DNA from 3 places in the Amycolatopsis acidiphila genome. Region 1 is predicted to be linked to each of the others. Evidence: riboswitches for the same ligand, from Rfam matches in the RefSeq annotation. Region 1 holds a riboswitch; each other region holds the start of a gene.
What was found. Region 1 has a riboswitch for S-adenosylmethionine ahead of thrC (threonine synthase). Riboswitches for the same ligand answer to the same signal wherever they lie in the genome.

Region 1 (7,164 bases):
TGAAGCCGCTGCTGCACATCGACGACGGGCGCATCCAGCCGCTGGAGAAGGTCCGGACCATGAACCGGGCGATGGCGCGGCTGGTGGACCTGGCGGAGCAGGTCGCCGGGGACGAGCCGGTGGAGGTGGCCGTGCACCACCTGGCGTCGGCCGAGCGGGCCGCGGAGCTGGCGAACCGCCTGGAGGAGCGGCTGTCCATTCCGGATGGCTGCCTGGTGTCGGAGCTCGGCGCGGTCATCGGCGCGCATACGGGGCCTGGGGTGATCGGTGTGGTGGTGCAGCGGGATCCGGCGGGTCTCCGCTGAGGTCGGGCAACCGACTCGTTGCCGCTCTGCCCCGGCCCATTCCGGCTTCGTGAGCGCTGCTGCGGCTCGCCTACTCCCGACCCTGCCTCGAGTTGTCCACAGAACCCCAGTTGTCCACACCCGGCCCAACTCCCGCTTTCCCGCCCGAGCCCACCCCTCGTAGCGTCGATCGCGTGTTCGAACAAACATTCCCCCAAGCACCGGAGTCCCAGGCTCGCAACCGCCTCCGCCAGCTCGCCGACCAGGCGCTCGCCGTCGAACGTGAACCGCCGCTCGTGGGCAGGCTCGTCGAACGCTGGGTGCCGCCCGCCCTGACCCGGAGTCCAGCCCGCCGCCGGTTGACGGCTCTCATCGCGGTACTCGCCGCGGTGGTGGTCCTTGTCGGCGGTTCCGTCCTCCTGCTCGGCGGCAGCCCGCCGGCCGAACAGGCGCCCCTGCTGCCCGCCGCGCGTGACAGCCCACCGACTGCCGCCGCGTCCCCGTCGAAAGCCGCCGAAAGCTCCCTCGTGGTCAGCGTCGTCGGGAAAGTCCGCTCGCCCGGTCTCGTGACGGTGCCGAGCGGGGCCCGTGTCGCCGATGCGTTGAGCGCGGCCGGCGGGGCCCTCGACGGCACCGACATCACCGCGCTCAACCTGGCCAGGAAACTCACCGACGGCGAGCAGTTGAACGTCGGCGTCGCCGCGCCCCCGCCGACGGCGCCGCAGCAAGCCGACGCATCCGCAGCCCCCGGAAAGCTCAACCTGAACACCGCGTCGGCCGAGCAACTCGATTCACTTCCAGGAGTCGGCGAAGTCACCGCGAAGCGGATCATCGATTGGCGGACCCAGCACGGCTCGTTCAGTTCGGTCGATCAACTCCAAGAGGTCGACGGCATCGGTGCCACGAAGTTCTCGCGCCTGCGTGACCAGGTGACGGTCTGATGCCCGCCGAAGCCAGAATTCCTACCTGGCACGACTTCCGGCTGGTCCCTTCGGCGCTGGTCCTCTGGCTGGGCGTACTGACCGGGTTGCTCTGGAGCTGGTGGGCCGCACTGGCAGGTGGCGTGGCCGCGGTCGCGGTGGCTTCACTCCTGTTGTGGCGATGGCGGGCAACGCGCCCCAGGTGGTTCGCCGGCGCGGGTGCGTTGTTGCTGGCTGGGCTGCTTCTTGCCGGCCCACTGGCCGTACGCCTCCACCAGGCGCAGCACGATCCGCTGTCCGCGCTGGGCGTACACGGAGCGACAGCCACGCTGCGTGTCACGGTGAACGAGCGACCGAAGCCGATCGAGTCCGCCGGCTACGCCGGTCAACAAGCGGGTGCGCGGTCGGTGGTCATCACGGCGACAACCCAGCAAGCCGAGGCGGCGGGCAGGCCCGTCGGCACGAGGGGACGGGTGGTGCTGCTCGCCCCGTTCCAATCCTGGTCGAGCCTGCTGCCCGGCCAGGACGTGACGGCCAAAGGCTCACTCGCTCTCCCCCGCGACGCGGACCTGACCGTAGCGGTGGTGTACGTGCGGGGGCCGCCGGTGGCGGCCAGTGGGGCGCCCTGGTGGCAACGAGCGGCCGAGTCCACGCGGGCGGCTCTTCGCCAGGCCTGCTCTGTCCTGTCCGAGGACGCGGCGGGGCTCCTCCCGGGGTTGGTCGTCGGCGATACCAGCGGGGTATCGCCGCAGGTCCAGCGCGAGTTCAAGGATGCCGGGCTCTCCCACCTGATGGCGGTCAGCGGGAGCAATCTGGCAGTCGTGGCCGGGGCTGTTCTGTTGCTCCTCCGGGTATTGCGCGTTGGGCCGCGACTATCCGCGGTAGTGGCCGGGTTGGCGCTCGTCGGCTTCGTGATCCTCACCGGTGGCGAGCCGAGCGTGCTCCGTGCCGGAGTGATGGGCGCGATCGGTCTCCTGGCGCTGGCACTGGGACGGCAACGATCGGTACTGCCGGCGTTGGCGGCCGCGGTATGCGTCCTGGTGGTCTACGACCCGGCGATGGCCGTGAGCTTCGGCTTCGCGTTGTCGGTCCTCGCTACCGCCGGGCTCGTGCTGCTGGCGCCGCGCTGGGCCGCCGCGATGACTAGGCACGGCGTGCCGCCCGGACTTGCCGAAGGGCTCGCCATCCCGCTCGCCGCCTTCCTGGTCACCGCGCCGGTGATCGCCGGGATGGCCGGGCAGATCAGCGTCGTCTCGATCGCGGCGAACATCCTGGCCGCCCCGGTGGTCGCCCCGGCCACGGTCCTGGGCGTGGTGACAGCCGTGCTGGCCCTGTTCTGGCCGGCCGCGGCCAAGCTGCCCGCGCTCGCGGCAGGTCCCGAGGCGCACTGGCTCCTCCTGGTCGCCCACCACGCATCCCGGGTACCCGGTGCGGTTCTGCCTTGGCCCGGCGGCTGGTGGGGCGGGCTTTTGGCTCTCGTCGCGGTGGCCGTGCTGGTGGTGGTCCTGCGGCGGCCGCGTCTGCGGGTCGGGTTGGCGCTCGCACTGGTGTGCGTGCTGCTGGTTGTGGTGCCGGTCCAGGTGATCGCACCGGGTTGGCCACCGGCGGGATGGGCGATGGTGGCTTGCGACGTCGGTCAAGGGGACGCGGAGGTCCTCTCGACGGCCGAACCCGGGCGCGCGATCGTCGTCGACACCGGTCCCGAGCCAGGCCCGGTCGACGAGTGCCTCGGGCGGCTGGGTGTCGACCGGGTGCCGCTGGTGGTGCTGAGCCACCTGCACGCCGACCACATCAGTGGCCTGGACTCGGTGTTCGACGGCCGCTCGGTCGGCGCGGTGGCGGTCGGACCTGGCCGGATGCCGGCGTGGGCTTGGCGGCAGGTGGCTCAGATCGCGGCACGGCACGGCGTGCCGTTGCTGGAACTGGAACTCGGCCAGCGGCTGGACTGGCCCGGACTGTCTCTGGAGGTGATCGGACCGCTTTACGTTGGTTCCCAGCAAGACGACGACGCGGACGGAACGAATATCAACAACACGTCGATCGTGCTGCGAGCGTTGACATCCGTTGGACGCGTTCTGCTCACCGGCGATGTCGAGCTATTGGCGCAAGCCGACTTGCTCGACAGCGGCGCGGATCTCCACGCGGAGGTGCTGAAGGTTCCTCATCACGGAAGCAGGTTCTCCAATCCACGCTTCCTCGCCGCCGTCGCTCCCCGGCTCGCACTCATCAGTGTCGGCGCGGGCAACAGCTACGGCCATCCCAGCAAATCCACTGTGGACTCGCTGGTGGCCGACGGCGCGCTGGTCACCCGCACCGACACCGACGGCGACACGGCGGTGATCGCCGACAGCGGAGAACCGGCGGTGGTGCGAAGGGGAAAGTGAACTCAGCTCTCGAGAGCGCGGCGCACGGCGTCCACCGAGGGCGGAACTGTGGCCTTCGGTCCGACCTGGCCTTCGATCGCGTCGAGAGTCTTCAGCCCGTCACCGGTGATGAGCAGGACGGTCTCGGCGTCGGGGTCGAGTTTGCCGGTCTCGATGAGCTTCTTCGCCGTCGCGACGGTGACGCCGCCGGCGGTCTCGGTGAAGATGCCTTCGGTGCGGGCCAGCAGCCGGATCCCCTCGACGACCTCCTCGTCGGAGACGTCCTCGATCGCACCGCCGGTGCGGTTGACGGTGTCGAGCACGTAGGGGCCGTCCGCCGGGTTCCCGATGGCCAGCGAGCGGGCGATGGTGTCCGGCTTGACCGGCTGGACGACGTCGTGCCCGTTGCGGAAGGCGGTCGAGACGGGGGAGCAGCCGGTGGCCTGCGCGCCGAAGACCTTGTACGGGGTCTCTTCGACGAGGCCGAGCTTGCCGAACTCGCGGAAACCCTTGTCCACCTTGGTCAGCTGCGAACCGGAGGCGATCGGCACGACGATCTGCTCCGGCAGCCGCCAGCCCAGCTGCTCGGCGACCTCGAAAGCGAGCGTCTTCGAGCCCTCCGAGTAGTACGGCCGGACGTTGACGTTCACGAACGCCCACGTCTCGTGCTCGGCGGCGAGCTGGGTCGCGAGGCGGTTGACGTCGTCGTAGTTGCCGTCGACGGCGATCAGGTTGCCGTCGTAGACCGCGGTGGTGAGGATCTTGGCGCGTTCGAGAGAGGAGGGGATGAGCACGACGGACTGCCAGCCCGCGCGGGCCGCTGCGGCCGCGACGGCGTTGGCCAGGTTGCCTGTCGACGGGCAGGCGAGGGTGTCAAAGCCGAACTCGCGGGCCGCGGCGAGCGCGACGGCGACCACGCGGTCCTTGAACGAGTGGGTCGGGTTACCGGTGTCGTCCTTGACCCAGACCCGCTTCAGGCCCAGGGCCTTCGCGAGGCGATCGGCACGCACCAGCCTCGTACAGCCCGGCTCGGTATTGGGGATCTCCTCGACGTTCGAGGGCACCGGCAGGAGCTTCTTGTACCGCCAGATGTTGCGCGGACCGGCCTCGATGTCCTCGCGGCGGACGCGGCCGAAGTCGTACGCGACCTCGAGCGGCGAGAAGTCCTCGGCGGACACGAACTCGGGAGCCAGCGGCTGGCGGTGGCCCTCTTCCTTGGAGACCAGCTCCACGGCCGGGCCCAGGTCCAGGGTGCGCTTGGTCGAGGTCGAGCTGAGGGCTGCAGTCATCGCGAGGTCCTTTCCTCATCTGCCCCGCTGGCGCGGGCCGGAATTGGCACCGTGATCGTCAGCTACCTCGCGGAATCGAGATGACAGGCTGACGCCGGTTGCCGGGGCTTCATCGGGCCGTTCCCTCTGCCCCTCTGGATGAGCGGTATTCAATTTTCGGCGTGCCCGAGGGCAACGCAGCTGCAACAAACATACGACACGGGTCGCGATCGACGCCATGCCCCTGCGGACTTCGTCACCGTGGCAGGATCGTGGGGTGACCGCGCCAGCCACCACCACGTCGTCGCTGCACCTCGTCCTCGGCGAGGAAGAACTGCTTGTCGAGCGGGCCGTTCGCGCTGCGCTGGACTCGGCACGACTGGTAGACCCGGCCGCCGACATGACCCGGGTTCGCGTGTCCGAACTCACCGCTCCCGCGCTCGCCGAGCTCGTCAGCCCGTCGCTGTTCAGCGAAGGGCGGGTCATCGTGCTCGACGCCGCGCAGGACATCTCGCAGGAGCTGGCCGACGCGGTGCTGTCCTACCTCAAGTCGCCCGCGGACGGGGTCGTGCTCGTCGTCGTGCACACCGGCGGCGGCCGAAGCAAGGCGGCGAAGGCATTGCCCGCCGCGTTGCGCAAGGCCGGTGCACAGATAGCCGACTGCCCGAAGATCACCAAGCCCGCCGAGCGGGAATCGTTCGTACGCAACGAAATCCGGCAAGCGGGAGGGCGCATCGACGCGAGCGCGGTCGCTGCCCTCATCGACGCGGTCGGCTCGAACCTCCGGGAACTCGCGTCTGCCGCGGCCCAGCTCGTCGCCGACTCCGGTGGCAAGGTCGACGAGGAAGCAGTACGGCGGTACCACCGAGGGCGCGCCGACGTGACGGGCTTCGCGGTGGCGGAGAACGCCGTCGCCGGTGACCGTTCCGCGGCGCTCGAGTCGATGCGCTGGGCTGAGCAGATCGGCGTCCCGCACGTCCTGGTGGCCGACGCCCTCGCCGACGCGGTCCGGACCATCGCGCGGGTGTCCGCCGCGGGGCGTGGCAACCCGAACCAGATGGCCGGTGAGCTGGGGATGCCGCCGTGGAAGATCCGCAAGGCGCAGGGGCAGGCCCGAGGCTGGGGCGCGGCAGGCCTGAACAAGGCGATGGCGATCGTGGCTCGGGTGAACGCCGAGGTCAAAGGTGCCGCGGCCGATCCGTCCTACGCGCTCGAACGAGCGATCCTCGACCTTGCGGACGCCCGCGACTTGCGCTGATCGGGGCGTTCGTGACCTGCGCCGACCCCGGCGCCCGTGAGCTGCGTTGACCCGGATGGCTGGCGACTTGTGCTGACCTCTGCGCCCGCGACCGGGGTCGATCCGGACGGCTGAGGACCTGCATTGACCCTGGCGTCCGCGACCGGCGCTGACCGGTTGCCTGGCGACCTGCGTCTGACCCCGGCGTCCGCGACCGGCGTTGACCCGGACGTTCGTGACTTGCGTTGACCCGGGCGCTCGTGGTCGGCGTTGGTCCGGACGGCTGACGACTGCGCTGATCCCGGCGCCCGCGACCGGCACTGACCCGGACGCTCCGACTCAGGCGGGCGTGAACCGGGCCGGTCGAGCGGCGTGATTTGCGCTGATGCGGGCAGGGGTAGCCCGACGGGCCCAGTTCGAGTCGTGCTCGTCATTGGCATGTCGACCAGGAGAAACGCAGGAGGCCCGCCGCAGTGTGACGGGCCTCCTGAAAAGCGCGGAACGAGTCAGCTCAGAGCTGGTTGGCGCGCTTCGCCATGGCGGACTTCTTGTTGGCGGCCTGGTTCGGGTGGAGGACACCCTTGCTGGCGGCCTTGTCCAGCTTCCTGGCGGCGGCCTGCTGCAGCTCGAGCGCCTTGTCCTTGTCGCCGGCCTCGGCGGCCTCGCGGAACTTGCGGATCGCGGTCTTGACCGAGGACTTGATCGACTGGTTGCGCTGGCGCGCCTTCTCGTTGGTGGCGATGCGCTTGATCTGGGACTTGATGTTGGCCACGCGGGCGCTCCTTGATCGTTTCGGCGTATTCGCTGCCGCGTCTCAGTGGCCCCGGCGGACCGGGCTTCCTCCTTGGCGGAATGCCACACGGCAACGACCAATAACGTTACCAGCCGGTGTCGCCGGTCCAGCCCGTAGGTCGAAGCAGCGCGAGACGGGATGCCACTGCGATTCGGCGGCCGTGCGCCGCCATCCAGCAGCGCACGCGGGGAGGGTCGGCTGACGGGGGGTGCTGACGGGCGGAGGGCGAGTGACGGGGGTCGCGATGGCGGGGGCGGTGGCTCATGGGGGTTGGGCGTGAGATATCCAGGGTCTGGACC
Region 2 (7,164 bases), 430 kb from region 1:
CCTGGGCCCGGGGTGATCGCAAGCCCGCGCAGCCGCCACGGCAGCGGGCGGGCAGGATCGGCGACGCGCTGCCGACGCAGGGGCTGGAAGGTGAGCAGCTGAGCATTCAGCTGCTGGAGGTGCAGGACCCGGCGGACTACCTGTTCGGGGCCGCGGGCTACCGGCTGGACGAGGGCGAGCGCGCCGTCGTCGTGCACACCGAGATCACCAACCGCGGCGGCGTGCCGTTCGTCTCGCTGCCGGACAACTATCTGGAGCTGGTGACCGCCGCGGGCAAGGCCATCACGAAGGCACCGGTCTCGCTGACCTCGCGGCCACCGCACAAGATCGGCCTGCAGCCGGGCGAGACCGCGGGCGGCCACACGGTGTACATCCTCCCCGAGGCGACGCGGGTGACCTCGCTGCGGTGGAGCCCCCGCCCCGAGCCGGACGAGCGCACCCTGACCTGGTCACTGGGGGATTAGGTTCCGGCGTTGGTGGCCGGCCCCCGGCGCACAGCGGCGACCCGAACGCCCAACCACCCACACGAGGCGAACCCGGCAACGACAGCCAAGAATGCTCGCGCGCAGCCCTGCCTAGTCCTCCGCCCTCAGGACTTCCAGCGCGTGGGCCAGGTCGTCCGGGTACTCCGCCTCGAACTGGACCCACCGGCCGTCCGCCGGGTGGGCGAAGCCCAGGGTCCGGGCGTGCAGCCATTGCCGGGTCAGGCCTAGCTTCCGCGCCAGCACCGGATCCGCCCCATAGGTCAGATCCCCGACGCACGGGTGCCGCAGCGCCGAGAAGTGCACGCGGATCTGGTGCGTCCGCCCGGTCTCCAGCTTCACGTCCACCAGGGACGCCGCGCGGAAGGCCTCGACCACCTCGTAGTGCGTGACGCTCGGCCGACCGCCCGCGACGACGGCGAACTTGTAGTCGTGCCGCGGATGCCTGTCGATGGGCGCGTCGATGGTGCCGCGCGTCGGGTCCGGGTGGCCCTGCACGACGGCGTGGTAGCCCTTCTCGACGGTGCGCTCCTTGAACGCCCGCTTCAGCACCGTGTACGCGTGCTCGCTCTTCGCCACGACCATCACGCCCGTCGTCCCCGCGTCCAGCCGGTGCACGACGCCCTGCCGCTCGGCCGCACCCGAGGTCGAGATGCGCAGACCGGCCGCCGCCAGGCCACCGACAACCGTCGGGCCCGTCCAGCCCGGGCTCGGGTGCACCGCGACGCCGACCGGCTTCGACACCACCACGATGTCCTCGTCGTCGTACACGACGCGCATGCCGGGGACCGGTTCGGCGACGACCTCGACCGGGCGGTCCGGGTCCGGCAGGGTCACCTCGAGCAGCCCGCCCGCGGCGAGCCGGTCCGACTTGCCCACCGGCTTGCCGTCCACCAGCACCTCGCCCGACCCGGCCAGTTCGGCGATCACCGTGCGGGACAGCCCCAGCAGCTTCGCGAGCCCGGCGTCGACACGCATCCCGTCGAGCCCGTCCGGCACGGGCAGCATCCGCGTGCTCACTTCTTGGCCCGCCGGGTCCCGTCGTAGTCCCGCCCGAGCAGCGACAGCAGCACGATCAGCACCCCGCCGACACAGATGCACGAGTCGGCGACGTTGAACACCGGCCACACCTCGGCGTTCGGCGCGAACACCGAGATGAAGTCGACGACGTGGCCGCGCAGCGGGCCGGGCGCGCGGAAGATGCGGTCGAGCAGGTTGCCCAGCGCCCCGGCGAGCACCAGGCCGAGCCCGACGGCCCAGCCCGCCGAGCGCAGCCGTCCCGCGAACCAGATCAGCACGACCACGACGCCGATCGCGACCAGGGCGAACACCCAGGTCAGCCCGGTGGCCATGGAGAACGCCGCGCCCGGGTTGCGGACAAGCTGCAGGTAGACCAGCCCGCCCAGGATCCGCACCGGCGCGTGGTCCTCCAAAGTGGACACCACGATGACCTTGCTGACGATGTCGAGCGCCAGCGCCACCGCCGCGACGCAGGCCAGCAGCACGACCCGCCGTTTCGGCGGCGCCGACTGCCCGGGCTCGATCTCGGGCTGCGATCCCTGTTCGGTGCTCACCAGGCCATTGTCCACGTCCGGCCCACCCACCCGCCGCCGAGCCTCCTCAGCCGAGGAACGCGGGCAGCGGGCGCGGGTCGGGCACCGGGGCCCAGCGGCCCGCCACCCGGTCGTAGGCCCAGCGCGGGCCGCGGGCGACGACCTGCCGCAACGCCAGCACCAGCCGGTCGACGTGGCCGGCCGTGGTGCCCAGGCCGAGGCTCACCCGCAGCGCCTGGCCGCCGGTCAGCCGCCGGGTCGCGATGTGCGCGCAGAAGGCGCCGTCGCGGACGCCGATGCCGTACTCGGCCGACAGCACGGCGGCCAGCCAGCCCGGCTCGTATCCCTCGACCGTGAAGCTGACGGTTCCGACGCGGTCGCCGTCGTCGTCGAACAACCGCAGCTCGGCCAGCCCCGGCACGCCCGCGAGCCCCCGGCGCAGCCGGGTCAGCAGTTCGTGCTCGTGCTCGGCCACCGCGGCCCAGTTCCGCGCGAGCTGCTCGCAGGCGACGCCGAGCGCGTGGACGCCGACGGTGTTGGGCGAGCCGGCCTCGTGCCGCTCGGGACCCACGTTCCAGACCACGTCGCGCTCGGTGACCAGCTTCGTCGCGCCGCCGCCCGCGAGGTACGGCTGTGCCGCCCGCAGCCAGTCGGAGCGCCCGACCAGCGCGCCCGCGCCGAAGGGCGCGTACAGCTTGTGCCCGGACAGCACCACGTAGTCGACGTCCAGCTCGCGCAGCGAGACGGCCCGGTGCGGCGCGAGCTGGGCGGCGTCGACCGCGATCCGGGCACCGTGCCGCCGGGCGACGGCGGCGATCTCGCGGACCGGCAGCAGCTCGCCCGTCACGTTGGACGCCCCGGTCAGCACGACCAGCCGCGGGCCCACCGGAGTGGCGGCGAGCGCACTGTCCACAGCGGACACCGCGGCGAGCCGCGTGCGAGGTGTCGGGATGCGCTGCACGTTCGGCCCGCGCCACGGCAGGAGCGCGGCGTGGTGCTCGGTGTCGAAGACCACGACAGAGGTGTGCCGCGGCACGCTGCGTGCCAGCAGGTTCAGCGCGTCCGTGGTGTTGCGGGTGAAGATCACCGTGTCGCCGGCGCGGGCGTCGACGAAGCGGCGCAGGACATCGCGGGTGCGCTCATAGACCTTTGTGGACACTTGCGAGGCGAAGCCGGCGCCCCGGTGCACACTCGCGTACCACGGCAGGAACTCGTCGACGGCGTCGCGCACGGCGGCGAGGCAGGGCGCGCTCGCCGCGTGGTCGAGGTTCGCGTACTCCACGGTCTCGCCGGTGACGAGCGGGACCTGGGTGTTGAGCGTAGCCGGCAGACAGGTCCGGACGGGGTCGAGTGCGAGTGTCATGGCGCCTCCTCGGGCGGTCCTGGGGACCCACGAGGGGCCCGCGCTTGCCCGCCGCACCGCGCGGCAGGCCAGGTCCTCACCCGGGGCACCCCACCGCGGTTGGAGGGTTGCCGGCCAGCTAGCCGGGGCTACGCGCTGGCACTCATGACCTATCACGGAACCCTATCAGTGCCCCGACTCCCCGCGCCAGCGAGCCAGCGGGCCTGCCCGGTCGACCGCCCGCAACCGCCGTTCGGCCGAGACCAGTGCGGACTCGGTGGCGACCACCAGCAGCTGGTCCCCCTCCTGCAGCCGGCTCGTCCGCTGCGGGGTGAAGCTCGCGCCGTCCCGCACGATCAGGCTCAGCGACGCCCCGGCCGGCAGCCGCAGCTCGCTGAGGTACACCCCGTGCAGCCGCGACCCGCGCTGGACCCGCACCTGCAGCAGCGCCGCGCCCAGCTCGTCCAGCGGCGCCGCGTCGACCTCGATCTCCTGGGGCTCGGTCTCGGCGGCGAGGCCGAGCCGGCGCGCCACCGGCGCCAGCGTCGTGCCCTGCACCAGGGTGAGCACGATCACGAGCACGAACACCGCGTCGACGAGCCGCTCCGCCCCGGGCAGGCCGGTGGCGAGCGGGATCATCGCGAGCACGATCGGCACCGCCCCGCGCAGTCCCGCCCAGGACAGGAACACCTGCTCGCGCCAGGGCACCTTGAACGGCAGCTGCGAGAGCAGCACCGACAGCGGCCGGGCGACGAGCAGCACCACGGCCGCGGCGACCAGCCCCGGCACCACGGCGTCGAGCAGTCGCTCCGGCGACGCGAACAGGCCCAGCAGCACGAACAGGCCGATCTGCGCCAGCCACCCCATCCCCTCGGCGAAGGACAGCGTGTCCGACCGGTGCGGCAGCCGGGCGTTGCCGAGTACGAGCGCGGCGACGTAGGTCGCGAGCAGGCCCGACGCGTGCGCAAGCTGACCGGACGCGTACGCGACGATGCACATCGCGACGGTCGCGAGCGGGTACAGGCCCGTGGCCGGCAGCGCGGCCCGGCGCAGGGCGAAGGCCCCCACCCAGCCGAGGGCGGCGCCGATCGCCAGTCCGGCGAGCAGCTCGTAGACCACCAGCAGCGGCAGCGTCCAGTCGACGCGCGTGCCCTCGGCCAGCACGACGACAAGGATGTAGACGGGCGCGTCGTTGATGCCGGACTCCAGCTCCAGCGCGCCCACCAGCCGTTTGCGGATCCCGACCGTGCGCAGCACCGAGAACACCGCGGCGGAGTCGGTGGAGGCGAGCACCGCGCCCCACAGCAGCGCCATCCGCCAGTCCAGCCCCAGCAGCCAGTGCAGTGCCGCACCGGTGGTCGCGACGCTGATCCCGACGGCCACAGTGGACAGTACGATTCCCTGTCCCAGTGCGGGTTTCACGGAGGACCAGCGGGTGGTGAGCCCGCCTTCGGCGAGGATCAGCACCAGCGCGGCCAGCCCGAGCGACTGGGTGAGCGAGGCGTCGGAGAACTGGATGCCGAAGCCGGCCTCGCCCAGCAGCACGCCGAGCCCGAGGTAGATCAGCAGCGAGGGCAGGCCGACGCGGGTGGACAGCCGGACGGCGAGCACCGCGGCCAGCAGGACGGCCGCGCCCAGGCCCAGCACGACCGGAAGCTCCGCCACCGCCACCTCCCCTTTTCGGACCCAGGGTATAGAAGCGGCGGGAAAATCCGTGGACCGACGCCCACCCGGCACCGGATGCTGGGCGCGTGCTCGTCTTCTTCCACCCCTGGCCCGGCGGGGGCACCCGCACGGTGCTGCACCGCGATGACCGCGTCACGCTCGAAATGCGCTCCTACGACCGGAAGTGGCGCGTGCCGCACGATCTGGCACACGCTGTGACCGAACGCGAGCTGAACCTCGGCAGCGGCGTCTTCGGCTGTCTCGCCGCCGGCGCGCTCTTTTCGTCCACGCGCGTGCTCGACGGCCGCACCCGCTACGACGCACGGGAACGCAGCCGTCGCCTGCTCGCGCACCACCAGCGGGACGTCGCGGTCGCCGAGGTGCTGGCGTCGGTCGTGCACGACGCGGTCGAACACGGCCGTGGAGCGCCGTTCCGCGCCGCGCTCGCCGCGTGGGGCTCACTGCGCGAGGAGCCGTTCCCCTACGGTGAAATGGACTTGCAGCGCGCCACCAGCACGCTGACGAGACTGGCCGACGCGTTCGCGCACCTGCCGCCGGGCGTCGGGCTGCGCTTCGAATGGCCGCGGCGGCTCACCGCCGGCGCAGCGCCGGCGCCACGTCCGCGGTCCCGGCGGGTCCCGCGTCGCACGCGATAACCCTTGTTCCCCAACGAAATCAGGCCACTCCCGACTGCACGAGACTGTCCGGCGCAACACCGAGACCCCGGAACGGCTCCGCCGCCAGCAGCCGGACCGCACGACGCGGCTCGCGGCGGAGCCAGCCCGCACCGACGGCGTGCTCGAGCAGCGCGGCGGGCAGGGCGCCGCCGAAGTGGTCGCGGCGCTCGGTCCAGTCGAGGCAGTCGCGCAGCAGGGGGCGCCGCCCGTGGGACGGCACTGCCACGCCCAGGTCCACCAGGACTTCGCGGCCGTGTCCGGTCAGGGTGAGCCCGGCGGCGACGTCGACGATCCCGGTGCGCACCATGCCGTCGCGGATCGCGACGCCGAGCGTGCCGGCGAGGTGGTCGTAACACGTGCGTGCGAAGGCCAGTCGCTGCACGCGCAGCGACTCCTTCAGGCCGCGCGCGGGCCGGTGCTCGGCGTGCTGCGCCAGATGCTCGATCAGGTCGGCCACCCGCGGGTCGGCGATCCGGACGTAGTTGTGCCGCCCCTGCTTGGCGCCGCTCACGAACCCGGTCTCGCGCAACCGCGCCACGTGCTCGCTGGCCGTCGACGGCCGCACCCCGGCCGCCTTCGCCAGCTCGCCGACCGTCCACGCGCGCCCGTCGAGCAGTGCGAGGCACATCGCCGCGCGGCTCGGCTCGGCGAGCACCGCGGCGACCTCCGCGAGTCCGACGGTTTCCATGGCTTCCACGCTAGCCGGGCGACGGTTCGGCCGTCACCGACACGTCGCGCTCCTAGCGTCGGGAGGAATGAGCAAGCGGCTGACACTCCTGTCCCTGTGCCTGGGCCTGTTCCTCGCCCAGACCGACACCACCGCGGTCAACCTCGCGCTGCCGGCGATCGGCGAGAGCCTGCACGGCTCGCTGGCGGACCTGCAGTGGGTGATCGACGCCTACAACGTCGCGTTCGCCGCGCTGCTGCTGACCGGCGGCACCCTCGGCGACCGGTTCGGCCGGCGGCGACTGTTCCGGTGCGGGATCGCGGTGTTCGTGGCCGGTTCGCTCGCGTGTGCGCTCGCTCCCGGCACCGGGGTGCTCGTCGCCGCCCGCGCGATGCAGGGCGCGGGCGGGGCACTGGCGATCCCGCAGAGCCTCGCGCTGCTCGCGGTCGTCTTCCCGGGCCGGCGGGAGCGCAACCGGGCGATGGCCGCCTGGTCGACCGTCACCGGGGTGGCGCTCGCCAGCGGCCCGGTGCTGGGCGGGTTCCTCGTCGAGCGGGCGGGCTGGCCGGCGATCTTCTGGCTCAACGTGCCCGTCGGCCTGGCCGCGCTCGGCCTGACCTTCGCCGTGCCGGAGTCCGCGGACGGCCGCCCGCGGGGCATCGACGTGCCGGGACAGCTCCTGGCCGTGCTCTTCCTGGGCGCGCTGACCTACGCGGCCGTGCAGACGGGGGTCGTGCCGGGCGTGGTCGCGGTGCTCGCGGGCGCGGCCTTCGTACTG
Region 3 (7,164 bases), 3.1 Mb from region 1:
CACTAGATTCCGGTCGGTGTTTGCGCAACCTCGCGGGACCCGTTACTGTCCCGTGATCGTGCCACCCGATTAATCGGTAGGCGCAAAACCGCAGTCGTGTCAGTGCAGGTCGGGGTTGGGGATGACACGGAACTGCGGATGCCGCTAGTGCGAAAGGGAACGACCTGCTGTGACTGGTAGTAGACAGGCTCACGCGCGCCTCGACGACACGATGGACTGGTACGCGTCCTCGCGTGCTGGCGTCGGCACGCTGGACTGGCCGAATCCTGAGGACGACTGGGACTTCTCCGACGACCTCGCCATCACGGAGCACGACCTCCGCACGGTCCTCGGTCCCGACGCCGACGACATGATGGCGGAGGCCGAGCTCGACGTCGACGAGCTCATCCGGCTGATCAACGCCGAGACGACCATGCTGCCCGCGCTCGCGCTGCCGGATCTGGCTTCCGCGGACCGCACGGCGATCGTGGAGGCCGAGGAGGAGCCCGAGCGGGCACTCGTCACCGCGGTCAAGACCTGGAAGAAGCGCTTTCTGCGCGGCTCGGTCCTGGCCCTGCTGATCAGCATCACCGGTGGCGGCGCGGCCGCGTTGGCCATGAACAAGAGCGTCACCGTCGACGTCGACGGGCACACCGAGACCGTGCACAGCTACGGCAAGACCGTCGGCGAGGTGCTGCACGACGCGGGCCTGACCGTCGGCGAGCACGACGCGCTCTCCCCGTCCCCGCAGGCTCCCGTCGGCGACGGCGGCGTCATCAAGCTCGAGCGCGGCCGGCACCTCAACCTCGTCGTCGACGGCGTCGCGAAGGACTCCTGGGTCCGCGCCGACACGCTCGCCGAGGCGCTCGACCAGCTGGGCATGAGCGGCAAGTTCGGCCAGGGCAGCTTCTTCTCGATCGCGCCCAACGCCGAGCTGCCGCTCGAGGGCTCGACCGTCACGATCAACACCCTCAAGCACGTCACCGTCTACGACGGCGACTCCGCGCCCCGCCAGGTCACCAGCACGGCCGTCACCGCGGCCGACTTCCTCAAGGACCAGAACCTCTCGCTGGGCCCGGACGACGAGGTCGAGGGTGGTCTGCAGTTCAAGATCGCCGACGGCGCCGAGGTGCACATCAGCCGCACCGGCGTCTCGGTGATCAACCAGCAGGAGGACATCGACCCGCCCGTCCAGCAGATCAAGGACGCCACGCTCGACGCGGGCAAGCAGGTCGTGCAGGATCCCGGCGCGCCGGGCAAGCAGATCGTCACCTACCGCGTGACCAAGAAGAACGGCGCGGAGACCGACCGCGAGCAGCTGTCGGTGAAGGTCCTCACCGAGGCCAAGCCGAAGATCGTCCGGGTCGGCACCAAGCAGCCCGACATCAGCAACGGCGCGCTGTGGGACCGGCTCGCGAGCTGCGAGTCCACCGGCAACTGGGCGGCCAACACGGGCAACGGCTTCGAGGGTGGTCTGCAGTTCACCAACAGCACCTGGCAGGCCTACGGCGGCGGCGCCTACGCGCAGCACGCCTACCAGGCCAGCCGCGAGCAGCAGATCGTGGTCGCGCAGCGGGTTCAGGCCGGACAGGGCTGGGGCGCGTGGCCGGTGTGCTCCAAGAAGGCCGGGATCGCCTGACCGAGCGCGTTGTGCTCGCCGGGGACCGTTCCTGACGTTGGGTAGAGTCTCCGGCGTGGCACAACTGCTCGGTCCGGCCGAGATCCGCGGGCTGGCCGCCGAGCTGGACGTACAGCCGACGAAGAAGCTCGGCCAGAACTTCGTGCACGACCCCAACACGGTCCGGCGGATCGTGGAGCTGTCCGGGGTGGGCGCGGAGGACACCGTGCTCGAGGTCGGGCCCGGGCTCGGCTCGCTCACGCTGGGCCTGCTGGCCTCCGGTGCCCACGTGGTGGCCGTCGAGATCGATCCGGTACTCGCCACGCGGCTGCCCGTGACCGTGCGGGAGCGCGCACCTGAGGCCGCGGCCAGGCTCACGGTGCTCGAACGGGACGCGCTCAGACTCGCGCCCGGTGAGTTGCCCGCACCGCCCACCACACTGGTCGCGAACCTGCCCTACAACATCGCCGTGCCCGTGGTGCTGCACCTGCTCGCCGAGCTGCCGTCGCTGAGCCGCGCACTGGTCATGGTCCAGACCGAGGTCGCCGACCGGATGGCCGCGGGGCCGGGAAGCCGGATCTATGGCGTCCCGAGCGTGAAGCTCGCCTGGTACGGCAAGGCCCGCAAGGTCGCCCCCGTGCCGCGCGCGGTGTTCTGGCCGGTGCCGAACGTCGACTCCGCGCTGGTGTCCTTCGAACGCGCCGCCCGGCCCGATACCGCCGCCGACCGGGCCGCCGTGTTCGCGGTCGTCGACGCGGCGTTCGCCCAGCGGCGCAAGACGTTGCGCGCCGCGCTCGCCTCGTGGGCCGGTTCGGCCGAACGGGCCGGGGCGGTGCTCCAGGCGGCGGGCGTCGATCCCCGCGCCCGCGGTGAGCAAATCACCGTCGCCGACTTCGCGCGGATAGCGGAGCGTCAACGCAGCAACGCGTAGCGTCTCCGCGAGGGCGCAGCGGCCGGTCCTTACCGCCGTACGTGTGATTAACCTGTGTGATCTCGACCAGGATACTTGCGCAGAACACAGGACATCCGTTCTACTTCTATCGTATCCATCCCGAGCGACTGAGAGACCTGGCTCGCCGAAGTCGCAGCAACCACCCTCCACAGGGCAGGTGCTACCGCCAGGATCGATGGAGGAAGCCGTGTACCGGACGCGAATGCTCACCAAGCGCCGAGTCGTTGATGAGTGCCGCCGCACCGTGTGTGCATGTCGTCACTGACCGTTCTCACCCGCTGAGTTCGATTCCTTTCGCGACTGTCCTTTGCGGACAGTCTGTTCGGTGACGTCCGGCGCCCGCGGCGCCCGCAGCATGGAGCTTCCGTTGATCACTGTCGAAAATCTGTCCAAGTCCTTCCCCGGCAAGAGTTCCCCGGTCCTCGCCCTGCGCGAGGTGAACCTCGAGATCGGCGCGGGCGCGCTCTACGGCGTCGTCGGCCCCGCCAGGTCCGGCAAGTCCACTCTCGCCAAAGTCGTTGCCCTGCAAGAGAAACCTGACCGCGGCACGGTGCGCCTCGACGGCCTGAACACCGCGGGCCTCGACGGGCGCCGGCTGCGCGAGGTGCGCCGCCAGGTCGCCGTGCTGGACGCCGTGCCGGCGCTGCACGCCGAGCGCACCGTCGCCGGCAACATCGCCGCCCCGCTGGAGCGGCTCGGTGTCGACGGCCCGCAGCGGCGCAACCGGGTCGGCCGCGTGCTCGACATCGTCGGCCTCACCCAGCGCGCGAACCAGCAGCCGGGCGAGCTGACCGAGGCGCAGCGCCGGCGCGTCGCGGTCGCCCGTGCCCTGGCGACCGGTCCCGCGGTGCTGCTCGCCGACGACCCGACAGCCGGTATCGCGGCCGAGGAGGCCACCTCGGTGCTGACCGTCCTCGACCGGGCCCGTGCCGAACTCGGCGTCACCGTGCTGCTCACCACGCCGGACAGCACGGTCGTGCGGCGCGTCTGCGATCAGGTCGCTGTCCTCGACGCGGGCCGCGTCGTCGAGCACGGCACGGTGCTGGACCTGCTGGCCGCGCCCGGCAGCCGGACCGCCGACGCGCTGCTTCCCGCCATCGACACCCCCCGCGCCCAGACCGCCGCGTACGACCGTGCCGCCGACGTGGTGCTGATCGGTTTCGCCGCCGTCGGCGCGCTGCTGCCGGAGGCCGCGACGCGGTTCGACGTCGAGCTCGCGACCATCGGCGGCGGGCTGACCCGCGTCGGCGACACCCCCGTCGCCCGCTTCCGCGTCGGCGTCCGCGGCCGGCAGGCCGACAGCGCGCTGGCCTGGATCGCCGAGCGCGGCGCGTACGTCACGCATCTCGCCGAGGGCCCGCAGAGCATCGCGGCCTGAACAGCGCTTTCCCGCAAGAGCCGGGTGCTCTTGCGGGAAAGCACCGGTCACTTCTTCGGGCCGACCAGGACGCCGACGCCGATCGCGGCCAAGGCGAGGACCCCGGCCGCCCCATCCGGTCGCGACGGCGTCAGCTGGGTCAGCGTCGCCAGCCCGGCTGCCATCAGCAGGATGCCGATCACCAGCAGGGGCCGCGGCCCGGTGCGCGGCAGCAGCCGGCGCGACAGCAGCGTCGACACGAGCACGTTGCCCAGCTGGAACGGCAGGAACGCCAGCCCGGCCTGGAACGCGCCGTAGTGCATGATCCCCTGCAGCTGGTAGGTCAGGAACAGGAACAGGCCGAACATGCCGAACGAGGCCGCGCCGATGGTCAGGTAACCGGCCGAACGCGTGCGGTCGGCGAGGATCCGCAGCGGCAGCAACGGGTTCGCGACCCGCGTCTGCCGGAACACGAACGCCCGATGATCACGACTGCCGCGCCGGCGAAGCCCAGCACCACGCCGGAACCCGACCGCGCGTCGCGACTTCCGCCAGTGCGTGGACGAGCGACACGATGCCGCCGCTGCCCAGGATCGCGCTGATCCAGTCCAGCCGGGTCTCGCGGTGGCCTTCGACCTTCGGCAGCACGGACCAGTCCAGCACCGCGGCGATCGCGGCCAGCGGCAGGTTCACGTAGAGGCACCAGCGCCAGTCGAGGTACTCGGCGAGGGCGCCACCGGCGATCAGGCCGAGCGCGGCGCCGGACATCATGATCGCGCTGTAGATGCCGAAGGCCTTGGCCCGCTCGCGGGCCTCGGTGAACGTGACGGTCAGCAGCGACAGCGTGGACGGCGCGAGCAGCGCGGCGAAGCCCCCCTGCGCCGCCCTGGCCGCGATGAGCATGCCCGGCCCGGTCGCCGCCCCGCCGACGACCGAGGCGAGCGCGAACCCGATCGCGCCGACGATGAGCGTGTTCTTGCGCCCGAGCCGGTCGGCCAGGCGCCCGCCGAGCAGCAGCAACCCACCGAAGGCGAGGGTGTAGGCGCTGATCGTCCACTGCCGGGCGACGTCGGACATGCCGAGCTCGCGCGGCGCCGAGGGCAGGGCGATGTTGACGATGGTGGTGTCGACGATGACCAGCGGCTGGGCCAGTCCGATCGCGACGAGCGCCCACCACCGGCGCTGGTCCGTGCGCACGCCCCAGGCGCGCTCATGGTGGTTGTCATGGTGATCCCCTTGTGGAAGTAAGCTGAGAAGCGGCATTACTTGTCGGCCGACAAGTCAATTGGCTAGCCGTAAGACGAGCTTCGACTTGCCGGGCGTCAAGTTAGTTTGAGAAGGTTCTCAGGAAGGACGGTCATGGCGGGGCGTCGCAGTGACACGAGGGAGCGCATCCAGCAGGTCGCGCTCGACCTGTTCGTGGAGCAGGGCTACGAGAAGACCTCACTGCGGGAGATCGCGGAAAAGCTCGACGTGACCAAGGCCGCGTTGTACTACCACTTCCGCACCAAGGAGGACATCGTCGCGAGCCTGCTCGACGACCTCGCGGGGTCGGTGGACGAGGTGCTGGAGTGGGCGCGCGAGCAGCCCGACCAAGGCGAGGCGCGCGCGGAGCTGATCCGGCGGCTGGCGCAGCTGATCGCGGGCCGGTTGGGCCCGATCATGCGGTTCATGCAGGAGAACCAGCCCGCGCTGAAGGACTTCGCCGACCGCAACCCGCTCATCACGCGGATGAAGGAGCTGTTCACGATCATCGCGGCCGGCGAGCGGGAGCCGGCCGCGCAGCTGCGCGCCCGGCTCTCGCTGGTCGCGCTCCTGCTGGGCAACCACCCCCGGTTCCTGGAGGAGACCGGCGGCGTGGCGCAGCCGGAAGCCGCGCTCCAGGTCGCTCTCGAGCTTGCTTCTCCTCGCGGGCGAGGGGCAGGGGAGGCCACGTAGTCTTGACGGGTGCTAGCCGTCGTACCGCCACCAGTCACCGTGCGGGTGCCCTCGAAGATCAACCTGCACCTGTCCGTCGGTGACCTGCGCGGGGACGGGTTCCACGAGCTGACCACGGTGTTCCACGCCCTGTCGCTGTCGGACGAGGTGACCGTCGCGCTCGCCGAGGAGCCCGGCGTCGAGGTCTACGGCGAGGGTGAGGACGCGGTGCCGACGGGCACGGACAACCTTGCCTGGCGCGCGGTCGAGGCGCTCGCCGCGCACGTCGACAAGCCGGAGCCGAAGGTGCGCGTGGTGCTGCGCAAGGGGATTCCCGTCGCCGGCGGCATGGCGGGAGGCAGCGCGGACGCCGCGGCCACCCTCGTCGCGCTGACGTCGTTGTGGAAACTGGACCTCGGCCGCGACGAGCTCGCCGAGGTCGCGGCGCAGCTCGGCAGCGACGTGCCCTTCGCGCTCTACGGCGGCACCGCGCTGGGCACCGGCCGTGGCGAGCAGCTCGTCCCGGTGCTCTCCCGGCACACCTTCCACTGGGTGCTCGCGTTCGACCATCGTGGACTGTCCACTCCGCAGGTGTTCAACGAGCTGGATCGGTTGCGGGAGAACGGCGACCCGCCGCGCGTCGGCTCGCACGCGCCCGTCGTCGAGGCGCTCGCGTCCGGCGACCCGCGGCAGCTCGCGCTGTTGCTGGGCAACGACCTGCAGGCCGCGGCGGTCTCGCTGCGGCCGGGGCTGCGCCGCACGCTGCGGGCGGGCGTCAACGCCGGTGCGCTGGCCGGTACCGTGTCCGGTTCCGGCCCGACCTGCGCCTTCCTGTGCGAGGACGGGGAATCGGCGCTCGAGGTGGCCGCCGAGCTGGCCGGCGCCGGGGTCTGCCGGACGGTCCGCGTCGCACACGGCCCGGTGCCCGGTGCCCGTTTCGTCGGCGGTGACGACCTTCACCGCCCCACTCCTCCTCCCCAGGTGCACGCGTGAAAAACAGTGGCGCGCAGCGCCCCCGTGGGGGGCGGTGGTCGGGTGACGGGCGGGCGAATCTGATCAACCTCGAGTCCGTCAGCAAGTCCTACGGCGTCAAGCCGTTGCTCGACCGGGTCTCGCTCGGCGTGGCCGAAGGCGAGCGCATCGGTGTCGTCGGCCTCAACGGCGGCGGCAAGACGACGCTGCTCGAAGTGCTGGCCGGGATCGCCGAGCCCGACTCCGGCCGGGTGAGCCGTGTCCGCGACCTGCGGATGGCCGTGGTCACCCAGCGCACCGAGCTGGGCGAGGGGACCACGGTGCGCGACGCCGTGCTGTCGCACTACTCGGCCGAGCACGAGTGGGCCG

Region 2: linked by a shared signal. The riboswitch ahead of LWP59_RS11350 (aminotransferase class V-fold PLP-dependent enzyme) and the one ahead of thrC (threonine synthase) in region 1 are both predicted to bind S-adenosylmethionine.
Region 3: linked by a shared signal. The riboswitch ahead of LWP59_RS34185 (methionine ABC transporter ATP-binding protein) and the one ahead of thrC (threonine synthase) in region 1 are both predicted to bind S-adenosylmethionine.

Annotation. Positions count from the first base shown of each region.
Region 1 covers NZ_CP090063.1:1,894,835-1,901,998, forward strand. The annotation lists gene LWP59_RS09230 (DegV family protein) at 1-305, shown strand, start outside; gene LWP59_RS09235 (ComEA family DNA-binding protein) at 479-1,225, shown strand; gene LWP59_RS09240 (ComEC/Rec2 family competence protein) at 1,225-3,588, shown strand; gene thrC (threonine synthase) at 3,591-4,856, opposite strand; SAM riboswitch class I at 4,869-5,001, opposite strand; gene holA (DNA polymerase III subunit delta) at 5,113-6,093, shown strand; gene rpsT (30S ribosomal protein S20) at 6,584-6,844, opposite strand.
Region 2 covers NZ_CP090063.1:2,327,982-2,335,145, reverse strand. The annotation lists gene LWP59_RS11365 (AsnC family protein) at 1-464, shown strand, start outside; gene LWP59_RS11360 (RluA family pseudouridine synthase) at 576-1,502, opposite strand; gene lspA (signal peptidase II) at 1,499-2,056, opposite strand; gene LWP59_RS11350 (aminotransferase class V-fold PLP-dependent enzyme) at 2,103-3,398, opposite strand; SAM riboswitch class IV at 3,434-3,548, opposite strand; gene LWP59_RS11345 (potassium/proton antiporter) at 3,564-5,042, opposite strand; gene LWP59_RS11340 (hypothetical protein) at 5,129-5,698, shown strand; gene LWP59_RS11335 (ArsR/SmtB family transcription factor) at 5,718-6,407, opposite strand; gene LWP59_RS11330 (MFS transporter) at 6,475-7,164, shown strand, end outside.
Region 3 covers NZ_CP090063.1:6,993,287-7,000,450, reverse strand. The annotation lists gene LWP59_RS34195 (resuscitation-promoting factor) at 212-1,618, shown strand; gene rsmA (16S rRNA (adenine(1518)-N(6)/adenine(1519)-N(6))-dimethyltransferase RsmA) at 1,674-2,528, shown strand; SAM riboswitch class I at 2,641-2,731, shown strand; gene LWP59_RS34185 (methionine ABC transporter ATP-binding protein) at 2,917-3,927, shown strand; gene LWP59_RS40510 (MFS transporter) at 3,975-4,379, opposite strand; gene LWP59_RS40505 (MFS transporter) at 4,393-5,103, opposite strand; gene LWP59_RS34175 (TetR/AcrR family transcriptional regulator) at 5,266-5,844, shown strand; gene LWP59_RS34170 (4-(cytidine 5'-diphospho)-2-C-methyl-D-erythritol kinase) at 5,854-6,816, shown strand; gene LWP59_RS34165 (ABC-F family ATP-binding cassette domain-containing protein) at 6,813-7,164, shown strand, end outside.